3 linked regions of the Glaciimonas sp. PCH181 genome follow. The protein of the gene in region 1 binds, or shares a complex with, the protein of each later gene. Links are inferred from orthologs where the notes say so. Each region holds a gene or a part of one and is shown in the gene's direction. Other genes may lie near its edges.

Region 1 (4,827 bases):
GAAGGCGCGCTGCGTAAAATCCTGGCTTATTCCCGTTTCCATGGTAAAGACATCACGATTGATATCGTCAAGGATGCGCTGAAAGATCTGCTATCTGTGCAGAATCGCCAGATTTCCGTCGAAAATATCCAGAAAACAGTCGCCGACTTCTTCAATATCAAAGTCGCGGATATGTATTCCAAAAAACGCCCCGCGAATATCGCCCGGCCACGTCAGATTGCGATGTATCTGGCCAAAGAACTCACCCAAAAGAGCTTGCCAGAAATTGGGGAATTGTTCGGCGGACGCGATCACACCACGGTTTTACACGCGGTGCGCAAGATCGCCGGTGATCGGACTAAAAATCCCGAATGTAATCACGAATTGCACGTATTGGAGCAAACCTTAAAAGGTTAATTTTTCAATATGCAATTGTGACGTCGATGAGTACTAGAAATGCTTGCCAGCCTGTGGATAACATTACGCGTCGACATTATTACGACACGATAAGTGTGGTTTTTTTGTGCAGTACAAACGGGTAGAAGTACGCATAAGTTATCTGGTTGAAATGTTGGTTGAATGTCAGTGTGATCGTAAAAGTGATAAATAATCAGGCATTTAACCTTAGATTTGATCGCGATGTCATTCGTAAGTAGTCGAATTAAGTTACATTGATAGACTGGTTCAAGGCCCACTAAGATTGGGTAAAATGAAGCGATATTTGTTGAATTTCAGATAATAAGGATATAGCTATGCAATTGGTCAAAACCCACCGAGATACTCTTCTCCGGCCACTGCAGATCGTGAGCGGTATTGTCGAGCGTCGGCACACATTGCCGATTCTGGCCAATATCCTCATACGCAAGGACGGCGAAAAAGTTTCTTTTCTATCAACTGACATTGAAGTGCAAATTACGACCAATGCAAATGTCGGTAGCGGTGCTGAAGTTGCCGCCACCACCGTCGCTGCCCGTAAGCTGCTCGATATTCTGCGCGCGTTGCCAGAATCCGGCGAAGTGTCGTTAACATTAAGCAACAAGCGCATGACGGTGCAATCCGGCAAATCGCGTTTCGCGCTGCAAACACTGGCCGCCGAAGAGTTTCCGACAGTTGCCCAGGCTGAGCATTACAACGCAACGGTCACGCTGCCGCAAAAGACGCTCAAGCATTTGTTCAATATGGTCCATTTTTCGATGGCGCAGCAGGACATTCGTTACTACCTCAACGGCCTGTTATTAGTGCTGGATGGCAACAACGTGATCGCCGTCGCCACCGATGGTCACCGTCTGGCATTTTGCCAAGTAGCGACAGAGCAAGAATTCGCACGGCAGGAAGTCATCATTCCGCGCAAAACCATCATCGAACTACAACGTTTGTTAGAAGAAACCGACGAGCCAGTTCAACTAGAAATCGCCAACAATCAGGTCAAACTATCGTTTGCCGATATCGAACTGATTTCGAAACTGGTAGAAGGCAAATTCCCGGATTACACCCGCGTAGTACCTAAAGGTTACAAGAACGATTTCACCATCGGCCGGGATCGTTTGCTGCGCTCGTTGCAACGCGCCGCCATTATGACCAGCGACAAGTTCAAGGGCGTGCGCTGGGTCGTTACCCCAGGCAGCCTGAAAATCAGCTCGACCAATGCCGATCAGGAAGAGGCGATTGAAGAACTAGAAATCGACTACGGCGGCGACAGTGTCGACATTGGTTTCAACGTCACTTATTTGCTCGACGTGCTCAACAACCTCAAGGGCGACAACGTTAATATTGCCCTTGGCGATGCTAATTCATCTGCATTAATCACCGTGCCAGAAAACGCCGACTTTAAATACGTCGTTATGCCGATGCGTATTTAATTTTTGCATAAGCAAGTCGATCTAATCATTAAACCCGTCATAAATCGCGTTAAACAGTGTATATCGTGAATAAAGGGGCTTCGGCCCCTTAGTCACATTTAAGAAATCCCCCAGCTGCGGGTATACTGGTCTGTTTCGTAAAGAATTGAACATAAAAGCGTCTTTTTCCTCCATGCGTCGTTCCAAATCCCATAGCGATAGTTCTGCTATCACTGCGGTTTGTAATTAGCCTGATCAGAAAATCCACCATTTTTGTTAGTTCATCCGATTAGCAGATCATTAGCTTGGATTCATGTTTTTGTAGCAGTTTATTCAGAAGGTAGCCATGTCATCAATCCCTCAAGACAACACCAATCAGCCGCCACCAAATGCGTACGGCGCGTCCTCAATTCAGATCCTCGAAGGTCTGGAAGCAGTACGAAAACGTCCGGGGATGTACATCGGCGACACTTCAGACGGCACCGGCTTGCATCATCTGGTGTTTGAAGTTCTGGACAACTCCATCGACGAATCGTTAGCCGGTCATTGCACCGAAATCAACGTCACGATCCATTCTGATAATTCGATTTCCGTCACCGACAATGGCCGTGGCGTCCCCACCGGCATCAAGTTTGACGACAAGCACGAACCTAAGCGCAGCGCAGCCGAAATCGTCATGACCGAGTTGCACGCTGGCGGTAAATTCGATCAAAACTCTTATAAAGTTTCCGGCGGTTTGCATGGCGTGGGCGTTTCTTGCGTCAACGGTTTGTCCAAGTTATTGAAGCTCACCATCCGTCGCGATGGCAAAGTCCATTTCATGGAATTCGTACGCGGCGTACCGCAAAATCGTGACATCGAAACCATAGACGGCATGATCGTATCGCCCATCAAAGTCATTGGCGACACCGACAAGCGCGGTACGGAAGTGCACTTCTGGGCCGACGAAGAAATTTTTACACACGTCGAATTCCACTACGAAATTCTAGCCAAGCGTATCCGCGAATTATCGTTCCTGAACAACGGTGTGCGTATCAAACTGACCGATCAACGCACCGGCAAAGAAGAACTTTTCGCGTTCGAAGGCGGCACACGCGGTTTCGTTGAATACATCAACAAAAACAAAAGCGTATTGCACCCAACGATTTTTCAGGCGACAGGCGAAAAAGAAGGCGTCACAGTCGACGTCTCCATGCAATGGAATGACGCCTATAACGAGCAAGTATTATGCTTCACCAATAACATCCCGCAACGCGACGGCGGTACCCATCTCACCGGCCTGCGTGCAGCGATGACTCGTGTACTGAACAAGTACATCGAAGAACATGATTTCGCCAAACGCGCCAAAGTCGAAACCAGCGGCGACGACATGCGCGAGGGCCTGACTTGCGTGTTATCAGTCAAAGTCCCTGAGCCAAAATTCAGTTCGCAAACCAAAGACAAACTTGTCTCCAGCGAAGTGCGTTTGCCGGTCGAAGAAATTGTCGCCAGAACACTCAGCGACTATCTGCAAGAAAAACCAAACGACGCCAAAATCATCTGCGGCAAAATCGTCGAAGCTGCACGTGCCCGTGATGCAGCGCGTAAAGCGCGTGAGCTGACCCGTCGTAAAGGCGTGATGGATGGCCTCGGTTTATCCTCCAAACTTGCCGATTGCCAGGAAAAAGATCCCGCATTATGCGAACTTTACATCGTCGAGGGTGACTCTGCGGGCGGTTCAGCCAAGCAAGGCCGCGACCGTAAATTTCAGGCGATTCTGCCATTGCGCGGTAAAGTCTTGAACGTCGAAAAAGCACGCTTCGAAAAAATGCTATCGTCAGAGCAGATCACGACCTTGATCGCGACGCTAGGCACCAGCATCGGCCCGGACGAATTCAATGCCGACAAACTGCGTTATCACCGCATCATCATCATGACCGATGCAGACGTCGATGGTGCCCACATCCGCACGCTGCTGCTGACATTGTTCTATCGTCAAATGCCGCAACTGGTTGAGCGCGGCCACATCTACATCGCGCAACCGCCACTGTACAAAGTCAAGCACGGCAAAGACGAACGCTATCTCAAAGATGACGTTGAAGAAGTTCAATACATGATGCAGGTCGCGCTCAATGACGCCTCGCTAGTCCCGAGTTCAGGCACCGATCCGATCAGCGGCCCGGCCCTGACAGAACTGGTTCGTCAATACAACACCGCCAACGCCATCATCACGCGCCTGACCCGCGCCATCGACGGCGCTGCCCTCACCGCCATCATGACTGGCGTCACGCTAGAACTAGACACCGTTGAAAATGCCGAATTATCCGCGCAAGCACTCACCAAAGAAATCGGTGATCCTGCGGTCAACGTCATCGTCAAATCCGATGAACTGACAGAAAAGCATCAACTGCGGATTCAACGGATGTACCACGGCAATATCAAAGCCAGCGTTATCGACAGCGACTTCGTCACCAGCTCCGACTACAAAGTACTATGCAACGCCGCCGCCACCTTCAAAGGTCTGATCGGTCCGGGTGCAATGGTCCGTCGCGGCACCGGTGAAAAAGTAAAAGAATTCGCCATTGCCGATTTCCACCAAGCCATGGCCTGGCTACGCGACGAAGCAGAACGCGGCGTCAGCAAACAGCGCTACAAAGGACTGGGTGAAATGAACCCAAGCCAACTATGGGAAACCACAATGGACCCAACCGTGCGCCGCCTGCTAAAAGTACAGATCGACGACGCGATTGCCGCGGATCAAATCTTTATGACGTTGATGGGCGACGACGTTGAACCACGGCGCGCGTTTATTGAGTTGAATGCGTTGCAGGCTGGGAATATTGATGTTTGATGGTTTTAGCTGTACCCATCAACTGGCAGTTTGAGAACGATAAACTGACAAAGGTGGGCTGCGGAAAAGCAATTAGACGTGGTGCCGCTGAATCTTTTGAGCCACGTCTGTTGTGCTGAAAACCTTGATCATCAGAGTTTAAAAAGCTCGTGCACCGCTAACTGGATGCACGAGCTTTTT
Region 2 (5,038 bases), on another replicon or contig:
TCCAGAATTTTGCGGCAGGCGTAACGATGCGTCGCCAAGCTTTTTGTAAAGGATCATTTGGCGCATCGAAAGCGCTGGCGAGTTGTAGCATCAACAGCGTTGCGGCCTCACTTTCTAGTGCCAGATCGGCCAGGACATTTTGCATCAGCGCTTGCTCAGCCAGCATTGCGCCGAAAGCACTGCGATGGCGCGCATAATGCAGCGCTTGCACCAGCGCCTGACGCATCAAGGCCGCGCTGCCGATCACGCAATCAAGCCGGGTGTGGTTTGCCATTTCGATAATGGTGGCGATCCCGCGGCCTTCGTCGCCGACCATAATGCCGAAAGCAGCATCAAATTCGACTTCGCTGCTAGAGTTGGAGCGATTGCCGAGTTTGTCCTTTAACCTTTGGACCAGCAACGTATTCTTGCTGCCGTCCGGCCGCCAGCGCGGTACAAAAAAACAACTCAGCCCCAACTCTGTGCGCGCTAATACCATGTGCGCGTCGCACATCGGCGCGGAAAAAAACCATTTATGGCCCGTTAGCGTGTAATCCGCACCGCGTCCGCCGCCGCCGGGAATAGGCGTCGCCAGCGTGGTATTGGAGCGCACGTCGGAGCCGCCTTGCTTTTCGGTCATCCCCATACCGATCAGCATGGCGGTTTTTTGCGCCAGCGGCAGGTCGCGGCTATCGTGGTCGCAGGCATACAATTTGGCTTGCAAGGCGGCGAATAAGGCCGGTTCCTGTTGTAGAACTGGAATTGAGGCGAAGGTCATGGTGGTGGGGCACAGCGATCCGGATTCAACCTGTGCATGCAAAAAATAGCCTGCTGCACGCGCTACATGGCTACCGGTTTTAGGTGTGGACCACGGCAACGCATGCAAATTCTCGCGCCGCAGCATGCCTAGCAGGGTATGCCAGGCAGGATGAAATTCGACTACATCGATGCGATTTCCGGCGCGGTCGTAACGTTGCAATTCTGGCGCGTGGCGATTTGCTAATTCGGCAAGATTCCACACTTCCTTGCTGCCCAATTCTGCGCCATAGCGCGCTAATTCAGCAGCGTGCCAACCGGCGTGGTGCCGTTGTACCCCGGCCATTAACACCGAATCGTCGGCGTAGAGATTATTGTCGGTCAGCTCGGGGACCTGATTGTTGGCGTGTAGTTCGGCTTGCGGCGTTGACGCTTGCATGGAAATCTCCTGACTGACGACTGTATTTGTCGCTGGTGAGTTGCAACGATTGTGCTGCTAGCGTAGACCGAATTTGGCTTGCGTGCCAGTCTCCGGATGATGTGATTTGCCGTAGATTCGGGCAGCTTTCTTAAAAACCTTATGCGCGCTTCCTCTAAGGTAAAATGCTGGTTGTATTTAACTGCCAGCAACGAGCGCCCGCTACCTATGTCATATCAAGTCCTTGCCCGTAAATATCGCCCAAGAAGTTTCGAGACGCTGGTTGGTCAGGAACACGTCGTCCGGGCGTTGACACATGCGCTGGAACAACAGCGCTTGCATCATGCTTATCTGTTCACAGGCACACGTGGTGTAGGCAAAACCACGCTGTCGCGGATTCTTGCCAAGGCGTTAAATTGTCAGGGTATCGATGGCAACGGCGGCATTACTGCGCAACCATGCGGCGTATGCGACGCTTGCGTAGCGATCGATGCCGGACGTTTTGTCGATTACATTGAAATGGATGCCGCTTCTAATCGCGGCGTCGATGAAATGGCCCAGTTGCTGGAGCAGGCGGTGTACGCGCCATCAAATGCCCGCTTTAAGGTCTACATGATCGATGAAGTCCACATGCTGACCAATCATGCCTTCAATTCGATGCTGAAAACGCTGGAAGAGCCGCCCGAACATGTGAAGTTCATCCTGGCAACCACCGATCCGCAAAAAATCCCCGTTACCGTGCTGTCGCGTTGTCTGCAATTTAATCTGAAACAGATGCCGCCCGGCCACATCATCAGCCACCTCGACAATATCCTTGGGCAGGAACAAATTGCTTTTGAGACACCTGCTTTACGGTTGCTGGCGCAGGGTGCGCATGGCTCGATGCGCGACGCTTTATCGTTGACCGATCAGGCGATTGCGTATGCGGCTGGCAAGGTAACTTTGGAAGCAGTGCAGGGCATGTTGGGATCGCTTGATCAGACTTATTTGATCCGCGTACTGGATGCTCTGGCGGCGAATGATGGCGCTGGTTTACTGGCCGTTGCCGACGAAATGGCGATTCGCAGCTTGTCTTATAGTGCAGCGTTGCAAGATCTGGGCACTTTATTACATCGGATTGCATTGGCCCAAAGTGTTCCCGCAGCACTAGCAGAAGATTTGCCGGAGCGCGAAGACGTGATGCGCCTTGCTTCGGCCTTTGATGCAGAAGAAATTCAGTTGTTTTATCAAATTGTGGTGCATGGCCGCAATGAGTTGGGTCTGGCACCGGATGAGTACGCCGGATTTTCGATGACATTGTTGCGTATGTTGGCGTTTCGGCCGCAGCCAGGTTCAGGGCCGGGTGAAAATGCCGTCGCTGCGCCAGTGCAAGCGCGTCAAGTTGCCCCATCGCGGCCATCCGCACCAGCGTCTATGGCTGAGAGAGCGCCGACTTCTATAGCGCCATCGCCACCGGCAGCCCGTTTAAGCAGTCTTCCGCAAGTTGCCTCTGCCAGCGCTCCGGTTGCGCGTGCAGATGAGACGCTTAGCCCGCGCATGGCAGCATTAGCCGCTGCCCGCGGTGGCGTTGCTAGCAAACGTCCGATGGCGACTCCGGCAGCGCAACCTGCACCGGTAGCTGTCGTTGCGCCGGTCAGCAAGCCTGCAATGGTTGTCAGACCGCAGCCAGAGATCGTCAAACCAGAGGTTAAGTTACCGCCTGCACCAGCACCAAAAGCGTCGGCATCCAGTGCATCGCCGCCGCCGTGGGAGGAGGAAATTCCGCTGCCGATGGACTTGCCTGACGATGATTTTTCTGATTCTGGCTATGACAGTACGCCAAAAATGCGCTCGGAAGCCCGCCCTGCAGCACGAACAGCGCCGCCGACCGAGATGCGTACACCGTCTGCGCCAGCCAAGCCCATCGCCGTGCTCAGTATCGATACACCGGCACCATCGCAGCCAGCGCCCGCAGATGCATTTATTTATGTTCCTGATGCATCCTTGAACTGGGATGGTAATTGGCCGTCGTTGGCGGCAACGTTGCCGGTCCGTGGCGTAGCGCATCAACTCGCGCAGCAAAGCGAATTACTGCGATTCGATAGCAGCGGTCCTACTATTCAGGCGCATTTGCGGATTCCGCTGGAAACTTTGCGTTTGTCCGGTAACGTTGAAAAATTGGCTGCGGCATTGTCCGAGCGGTTTGGGCGTCCGGTACGGGTCGAAACAGAAATTGGGGTGGTGCACCACACCGCCAACGTCAGGGCACAAGCGGAGCAAGCAGAGCGCCAGCGACTAGCTGAAGAGACGGCAAAAAACGATCCCTTCATTCAAAGCATGGTGCGCGAATTCGGCGCAATGATTGTGCCGGGATCGATTAAACCGCTGACGTAAGACGGATAAAGCCGGGTTCTGGTAAATTGCCGACCTAATGCAATATTGATAATATTAACGACTACACCGTACTTAAGCATTTGCCTAAGCACGACACTGATTAACTTAACAGGAGAAATACCATGATGAAAGGCCAACTGGCAGGCTTGATGAAGCAAGCACAAGCGATGCAAGATAATATGAAAAAAGCGCAGGATCAACTGGCTTTGATCGAAGTTGAAGGCGAATCTGGCGGCGGTCTCGTCAAAGTCCTGATGACCTGTAAAAATGCGGTCAAGCGTGTCACTATCGATCCGTCATTGCTGGCAGATGATAAAGATATGCTGGAAGATCTGGTTGCAGCGGCTTTCAACGATGCAGTCCGTAAGGCAGAAGAAACTTCAGCAGAAAAAATGTCAGGCCTGACGGCTGGCATGCCAGCTGGTTTCAAATTGCCGTTTTAAACTCTGCAATGATTCTTGATGTTGCTACGTTAGATATTATTCCAGGACAGGAAGCCGCGTTTGAAACGGCTTTCATGGAGGCGAAGAAAATTCTCACCTCCATGCCTGGTTGTATTTCGCACGATTTACAGCGTTGTCTGGAGCAGCCAAACCGGTATATTTTATTTGTTCGCTGGCAAACGCTGGAGCATCACACAGTCGGTTTTTTGCAATCGTTTCAATATCAGCAATGGTGCAGATTATTGCAGCATTTTTGTGACCCTTTTCCGCCCACTCTTCACTATGCCCCGGTGGGCCGTAAGATTTATCGTGGTTTCTAAGGTCTGATGTGAAAACCCCTAATAGTCTGGCTTTTTTAACAGAAGCATTGCGTCATCTGCCCGGCGTCGGTCCTAAATCGGCACAGCGCATGGCATATCACTTGCTGCAGCATGACCGTGATGGCGCAGCATTGCTCGGCCGTGCGCTGGTCCAGGCAGTCGAGAAAATTCAGCACTGTTCCATGTGCAATACATTCACTGAAAACGAACTGTGCGAAGTCTGCCTCGATCCCGAGCGCGACGCCAGATTGCTATGCGTTGTCGAAACACCGACAGATCAGTTAATGATTGAGCAGACGCTGACTTTCAAGGGACTGTATTTTGTTTTGATGGGCCGTTTGTCACCGCTAGACGGTATCGGTCCTAAAGATTTGCAGTTAGAAAAATTGATTGTTCGCGCAACTAACGGTGTGGTTAAAGAAGTTGTATTGGCGACTAACTTTACCAATGAAGGCGAAGCGACGGCGCATTACATCAGCGAAACCATGAAAGCACGCGGTCTGCAAGTCAGCCGTCTGGCGCGTGGCGTGCCGGTTGGGGGCGAGCTGGAATACGTGGATGCAGGCACTATCGCCCGCGCGATGTTGGATCGTCGCGCAACCTAATGCGTATAACCTGATGCGGATATTGCGCCGCAGCATATTTTTTGGCATGTGACCGCTATCACCCTGCGGTATTATGTGGACAGATTTCTACCGGAATCACAATAAGAACGAGTCCGTCGTATCCATCGACGGATGACAGTCGTA
Region 3 (4,967 bases), on another replicon or contig:
TGTTTGTTAAGCGCCTGATAAAGGCAATCCGCAGCGTTGATGATCTGCTGGAAGAGCATCGCTTTATCGCTCATTTGGCGTTGCATTTACCTGACGATGGGCCTGCTGTTAGCGTGGCGTTGGCTGATCGGCATGGCGCAACGGTCATTGCTGACGAAGGCTGGACGGTGGAAGTACACCGATTGGCGCAGGGCGCTGATTTGTATCGCGATGCCTTTTCCTGGACGCCGTTTCTGCTTACCGAGCATGCGAATGCAGCAGGCCGTGCACTGGCGCAGATGCATCAGGCTGCCGCCAATTACGAGGCGCCTGTGCGCACGGCGACATTGCTGGTATCCGGATTTTCTGTCTTTAACAGCGATGATCCAATGGGTGAAATGCAGCGTTATATCGATGTACGTCCTGGCTTGGCAAGCTATCTGGCGCAGCGGCCTTGGCGCGAGGATGTGACACGGGTATTGATGCCATTTCATGCGCAGTTGCAACCGCTATTGAAAAATCTTGTGCCGCTATGGACGCATAACGATTGGCACGCCTCGAATTTGTTATGGCGCGAATTGGATGTGGCAGAAAATGGTCACTTCGCGCAAGTGGCGACGATACTGGATTTTGGGCTGTGCGATAAAACTTGCGCCGTCTATGATTTGGCGATTGCGATTGTTACCAATATTGTCGAATGGTTGAAGTTACCGCAAGCCGCTGAGGGTGCATCGGCGAACGATGGTCTGATCCATTTTGACCAGCTCGATGCTTTACTTGACGGCTATGATGCGTTTACGCCATTGTCAGCTTATGATGTGGCGGCGATCACCGCGATGCTACCACTGGCGCATGTGGAGTTTGCCCTATCGGAGTTGGCCTACTTTTATGGCGTGCAAGGCTCAGCGGAGAACGCCGCTGTGGCTTACGATACGTATTTGTTAGGTCATGCAGAATGGTTTAATAGCGCAGCCGGACGACGATTGTTAATGCATATACAAAATCGATATAAGCGCTAAATCGAGATTGAAGCTGGTCTGGCCACGTTGCCAATATCCCTAAGGAAAAAAATGTCCGCATTGGAAATAATCGCAGTCATTGTCAGTGCATTGGCAGTCTGGCTGACCGCACGTCGCAATATATGGTGTTGGCCAATCGGGCTGGCATCGGTGTTGCTGTATGCGCGGATTTTCTTTGATGCCAAACTGTATTCCGATTTGTTATTGCAATTGATATTTGCCATCATGCAATTGTATGGTTGGTGGACCTGGACGCATTCAAAAAAGATAGAAACGCCGTCGCAAAATGTCGATAGTCACCATATTTTGCCACAGCGCTTGTCGGTTGTTGGCTGGTGCATCGGTCTGGTGATTGGCGCTGTGGGAAGCGTCTTGTTAGGCTATGTTATGGCCCGATTTACCGATGCGCATATCCCTTGGCTGGATTCCGCACTGACCAGTTTTAGTCTGGTAGCGCAGTTTTGGATGGCGCGTAAATATATCGCTAACTGGTGGTTGTGGATTGCTGTCGATATCATTTATATCGGCGTATATATTTACAAGGATTTGCAGTTAACGGCAGGGCTATATGGGCTATTCATCGTGCTTGCCGTTATTGGCCTGCGTAATTGGCGGCGAGAACTACAACAGCACGAGCAGCGTGTTCAGCCACATCCTGTTAATGGCCTCGCGGTCTAAATTTTGCCGGAAATAACGTCGATCATGTCTGAAGTTGCGGTCCAGGAGTCAGCCGAATCTAGCGATAAATCGCGCTATATCGCTCACCTCGATATGGATGCTTTTTACGCTTCGGTGGAGTTATTGCGCTATCCGGATTTGCGTGGCCGCGCCGTAGCAATCGGCGCAGGTTCTGATCATCAACCGGTCATGCAGGCCGATGGCAGCCGTCGCTATTCAACGTTGCGACATTACGTTGGTCGTGGCGTGATTACGACTTCCACCTATGAGGCACGCGCTTTAGGTATTTTTTCTGCGATGGGAATCATGAAGGCCGCAAAGCTTGCGCCTGACGCGGTTCTTTTGCCGACTGATTTTGATGCTTATCGGTATTATTCAAGACTATTTAAGCAGGCTGTAGCGAGTGTCGCCCCGCACATAGAAGATCGCGGTATTGATGAAATTTACATTGATCTTAGCGAACAGATCGATGCATTTCAAAGCGTCACCGACCTTGCGTTACGCATCAAAAAAGCGGTAAATGACGCTACCGGGCTTTCTTGTTCGATTGGCGTTGCGCCAAATAAGCTGCTTGCCAAGATTTGTTCCGACCTTGAAAAACCGAATGGCTTAACCATTCTGACATTGGCCGACGTAACAACACGGATATGGCCTTTGCCGGTAAGCAAAATCAATGGCATCGGCCCCAAAGCAGTTGAGAAATTAGCACTGATCGATATCCGTACGATTGCAGAGTTGGCGAATGCCGATCCCAGTATACTTCAGGAAACGTTCGGACGCACTTATGCTGCCTGGTTGCAAAATGTCTCGCATGGAATAGATGACCGCCAGGTCGTGACGTATTCCGAACCAAAATCGATTAGTCGCGAAACAACCTTCGAGCGAGATTTGCATGCCGTCGCTGATCGCCCAACGCTGACGGAGATATTTACAAAGCTATGCACACGGCTTGCCGGAGATCTTCAGCGCAAAGGTTATGTCGGGCGGACCGTAGGCATTAAATTACGATTTACCGATTTCAGCACGGTAACCCGTGACGTCACGCTGCCATTTGCGATCGACGACGCCGATGCGGTCAGAAAGGCGGCCGGTGAATGCCTGCGGCGAATTTCATTGCATCAAAGGCTGCGATTGCTCGGCGTACGCGTTAGTACGCTAGAGAAAAAAAGTGCATCGACAGAACGCCATACCGTCTCGCAAGGGGATTTGTTCGAAAATGGCGTGGACTCTTTTGATTGATCGCGGTCTATCGCAACAGCCAGAGAAAAATTGTAGATAACTCAATAACCCGGCGGGTAGTGATCCGTAAGTCCGAGGCGAGGACACGATCGCGCACCAAAGCGCTTTGTTGCATGGTCATCAAATCGACATAAATCTGTCATTTTCTTGAAGTAATCGCTCGTTAGTCTGGCGTTGTCAAAATTTGAAAAGGACAATGCATGCGATTACTGACGATCCCTGGCGATGCAAACCCGCAACTCTCTAAATTAACGGTGAGTCTCGCCACCACGCAGGAAGAAATACGCGAAGTACAGCGCCTGCGGTATAAGGTTTTTATTGAGGCATTTAGTTTGTCGGCGTTGGTTAACGCGGACGGCCTTGATAGCGATGAGTTTGACGCATATTGCGATCATCTGATTGTCCGTGACAATAAAACCTTACGCGTGGTGGGAACCTATCGCGTGATGAGTCCGCATGCCGCTCGGCGCATGGGGACTTATTACTCCGAAAAAGAATTCGATTTAAGTCGCCTTAACCATTTGCGTGGCTGTATTGCAGAGGCAGGACGTGCTTGCATACACCCGGATTATCGTAGCGGTAGCGTCATCATGCTTTTGTGGGCAGGGCTGGCCGCATATATGCGCCGCGAACGCTGCGAGTATTTGATGGGCTGCGTCAGCGTGAGTTTGGCAGATGGCGGGCACAATGCAGCCGCGCTGTATCACGCATTAAATGACGACAATTTTGCTCCAGCCGAATACCGTGTCACGCCGCACACGCCGTTCCCTGTGTATGAACGCGAGGCCGGTCACGTGCCGCAAATGCCGCCATTGCTAAAAGGCTATTTACGCAGCGGTGCCTGGGTATGTGGAGAACCGGCCTGGGACCCTGATTTCCACTCCGCAGATTTTTTCTTGTTGCTGCCGTTAGCCCGACTGGACAGTCGGTATGCGCGTCATTATCGTAAAGAGATGAGGTCTGTATGAAGCCCGCCGATCACTTTCTGAGTAGAGAGCTTTCCAGAACCGGGACGGCGCTCAAGCGTGAGCCAATCCGTTTTCGCACGATCTGGATTTCTGATGTTCATCTGGGAACAACTGGCTGTCAGGCCGCCCGTTTGCTTGAGTTTTTACGGGCGACTGAATCAGAGACGCTCTATCTGGTGGGTGATATTGTCGATGGCTGGCAGCTAAAGCGGCGCTGGTACTGGGATCAGGTGCATAACAATGTTGTGCAGACGGTGTTGAAGAAAGCGCGTAAAGGAACCGAAGTGATATTCGTTCCCGGTAATCACGATGAAGCTGTACGGCAATTCATCGATCTGGACTTTGGCGGCATCAAAATTCGCGACGAGTTGGTCCATACGACCGCCAGAGGAAAACGGTTTCTGGTGCTGCATGGTGATCGTTTTGACGGTGTGATTGCTTGCGCTAAATGGCTGGCTTATGTCGGTGATAGTTTGTACACCGTGATTTTGAAGTTTAATCAGTGGTTCAATGGCTGGCGTGCACGGGCGGGTTTACCGTATTGGTCATTGTCGCAATACTTAAAGCTCAAAGTAAAAAATGCGGTGAATTATATTTCTTCGTTTGAAGATGCATTGGCTGCAGAAGCCGCTAAGCGTGGCTTGGATGGGGTTATTTGCGGCCATATTCACAAGCCGGAAATGCGGAATATCAATGGGATTATCTATTGCAATGATGGTGATTGGGTAGAGAGTTTATCGGCGTTGGTGGAAGACGCCAGCGGCGCATTGCGATTGGTCACCTGGCAAGAAATAATGGGACATCCCCACGCCGTCACTAGCAGCAACGTTGGAGAGTTATGCGAATTGCCATCGTAACGGATGCTGCGCCGTCTCAAATTAATGGCGTCGTGAATACTTTGCAGGAAACCTGCCGTTGCTCACGTAACGATGGCCACGAGGTGCTGTTAATCAGCCCGGATGATGCAGCGACTTTTGCCTGTCCTACTTATCCGGAAATTCGACTGGCTTATAAACCCTATGCCCGTGTGGCAGCGATGTTGCGCGGGTTCCAGCCGGATTGCATACATATCTCAACCGAGGGG

Evidence for each region.
Region 2: the proteins of dnaN (region 1) and C7W93_RS09725 are in contact, whole or in part, in a cryo-EM structure (PDB 8GIZ), measured with the Escherichia coli proteins. The link is inferred for Glaciimonas sp. PCH181 from one-to-one orthologs.
Region 3: the proteins of dnaN (region 1) and dinB are in contact, whole or in part, in a solved structure (PDB 1OK7), measured with the Escherichia coli proteins. The link is inferred for Glaciimonas sp. PCH181 from one-to-one orthologs.

The regions. Positions count from the first base shown.
Region 1 is NZ_PYFP01000002.1:1,173,403-1,178,229, reverse strand. What follows is about bases 1-2,784. They hold dnaN (DNA polymerase III subunit beta), read left to right. Parts: upstream 1-731; coding sequence 732-1,838; downstream 1,839-2,784. Other genes in these bases: gyrB (DNA topoisomerase (ATP-hydrolyzing) subunit B), read left to right, coding at 2,164-2,784; dnaA (chromosomal replication initiator protein DnaA), read left to right, coding at 1-396. In the rest of the region: more of gyrB, read left to right, coding at 2,785-4,647. UniProt on the Escherichia coli protein: Confers DNA tethering and processivity to DNA polymerases and other proteins. Acts as a clamp, forming a ring around DNA (a reaction catalyzed by the clamp-loading complex) which diffuses in an ATP-independent manner freely and bidirectionally along dsDNA.
Region 2 is NZ_PYFP01000001.1:2,099,473-2,104,510, reverse strand. What follows is about bases 959-3,953. They hold C7W93_RS09725 (DNA polymerase III subunit gamma/tau), read left to right. Parts: upstream 959-1,381; coding sequence 1,382-3,526; downstream 3,527-3,953. Other genes in these bases: C7W93_RS09720 (YbaB/EbfC family nucleoid-associated protein), read left to right, coding at 3,649-3,953; C7W93_RS09730 (isovaleryl-CoA dehydrogenase), read right to left, coding at 959-1,174. In the rest of the region: more of C7W93_RS09730, read right to left, coding at 1-958; more of C7W93_RS09720, read left to right, coding at 3,954-3,969; C7W93_RS09715 (antibiotic biosynthesis monooxygenase), read left to right, coding at 3,978-4,289; recombination mediator RecR, read left to right, coding at 4,298-4,894. UniProt on the Escherichia coli protein: Part of the beta sliding clamp loading complex, which hydrolyzes ATP to load the beta clamp onto primed DNA to form the DNA replication pre-initiation complex.
Region 3 is NZ_PYFP01000001.1:177,810-182,776, forward strand. The notes cover bases 884-3,807. They hold dinB (DNA polymerase IV), read left to right. Parts: upstream 884-1,700; coding sequence 1,701-2,915; downstream 2,916-3,807. Other genes in these bases: C7W93_RS00800 (phosphotransferase enzyme family protein), read left to right, coding at 884-998; pnuC (nicotinamide riboside transporter PnuC), read left to right, coding at 1,050-1,676; C7W93_RS00815 (GNAT family N-acetyltransferase), read left to right, coding at 3,116-3,807. In the rest of the region: more of C7W93_RS00800, read left to right, coding at 1-883; more of C7W93_RS00815, read left to right, coding at 3,808-3,883; C7W93_RS00820 (UDP-2,3-diacylglucosamine diphosphatase), read left to right, coding at 3,880-4,740; C7W93_RS00825 (glycosyltransferase family 1 protein), read left to right, coding at 4,722-4,967. UniProt on the Escherichia coli protein: Poorly processive, error-prone DNA polymerase involved in translesion repair and untargeted mutagenesis. Copies undamaged DNA at stalled replication forks, which arise in vivo from mismatched or misaligned primer ends.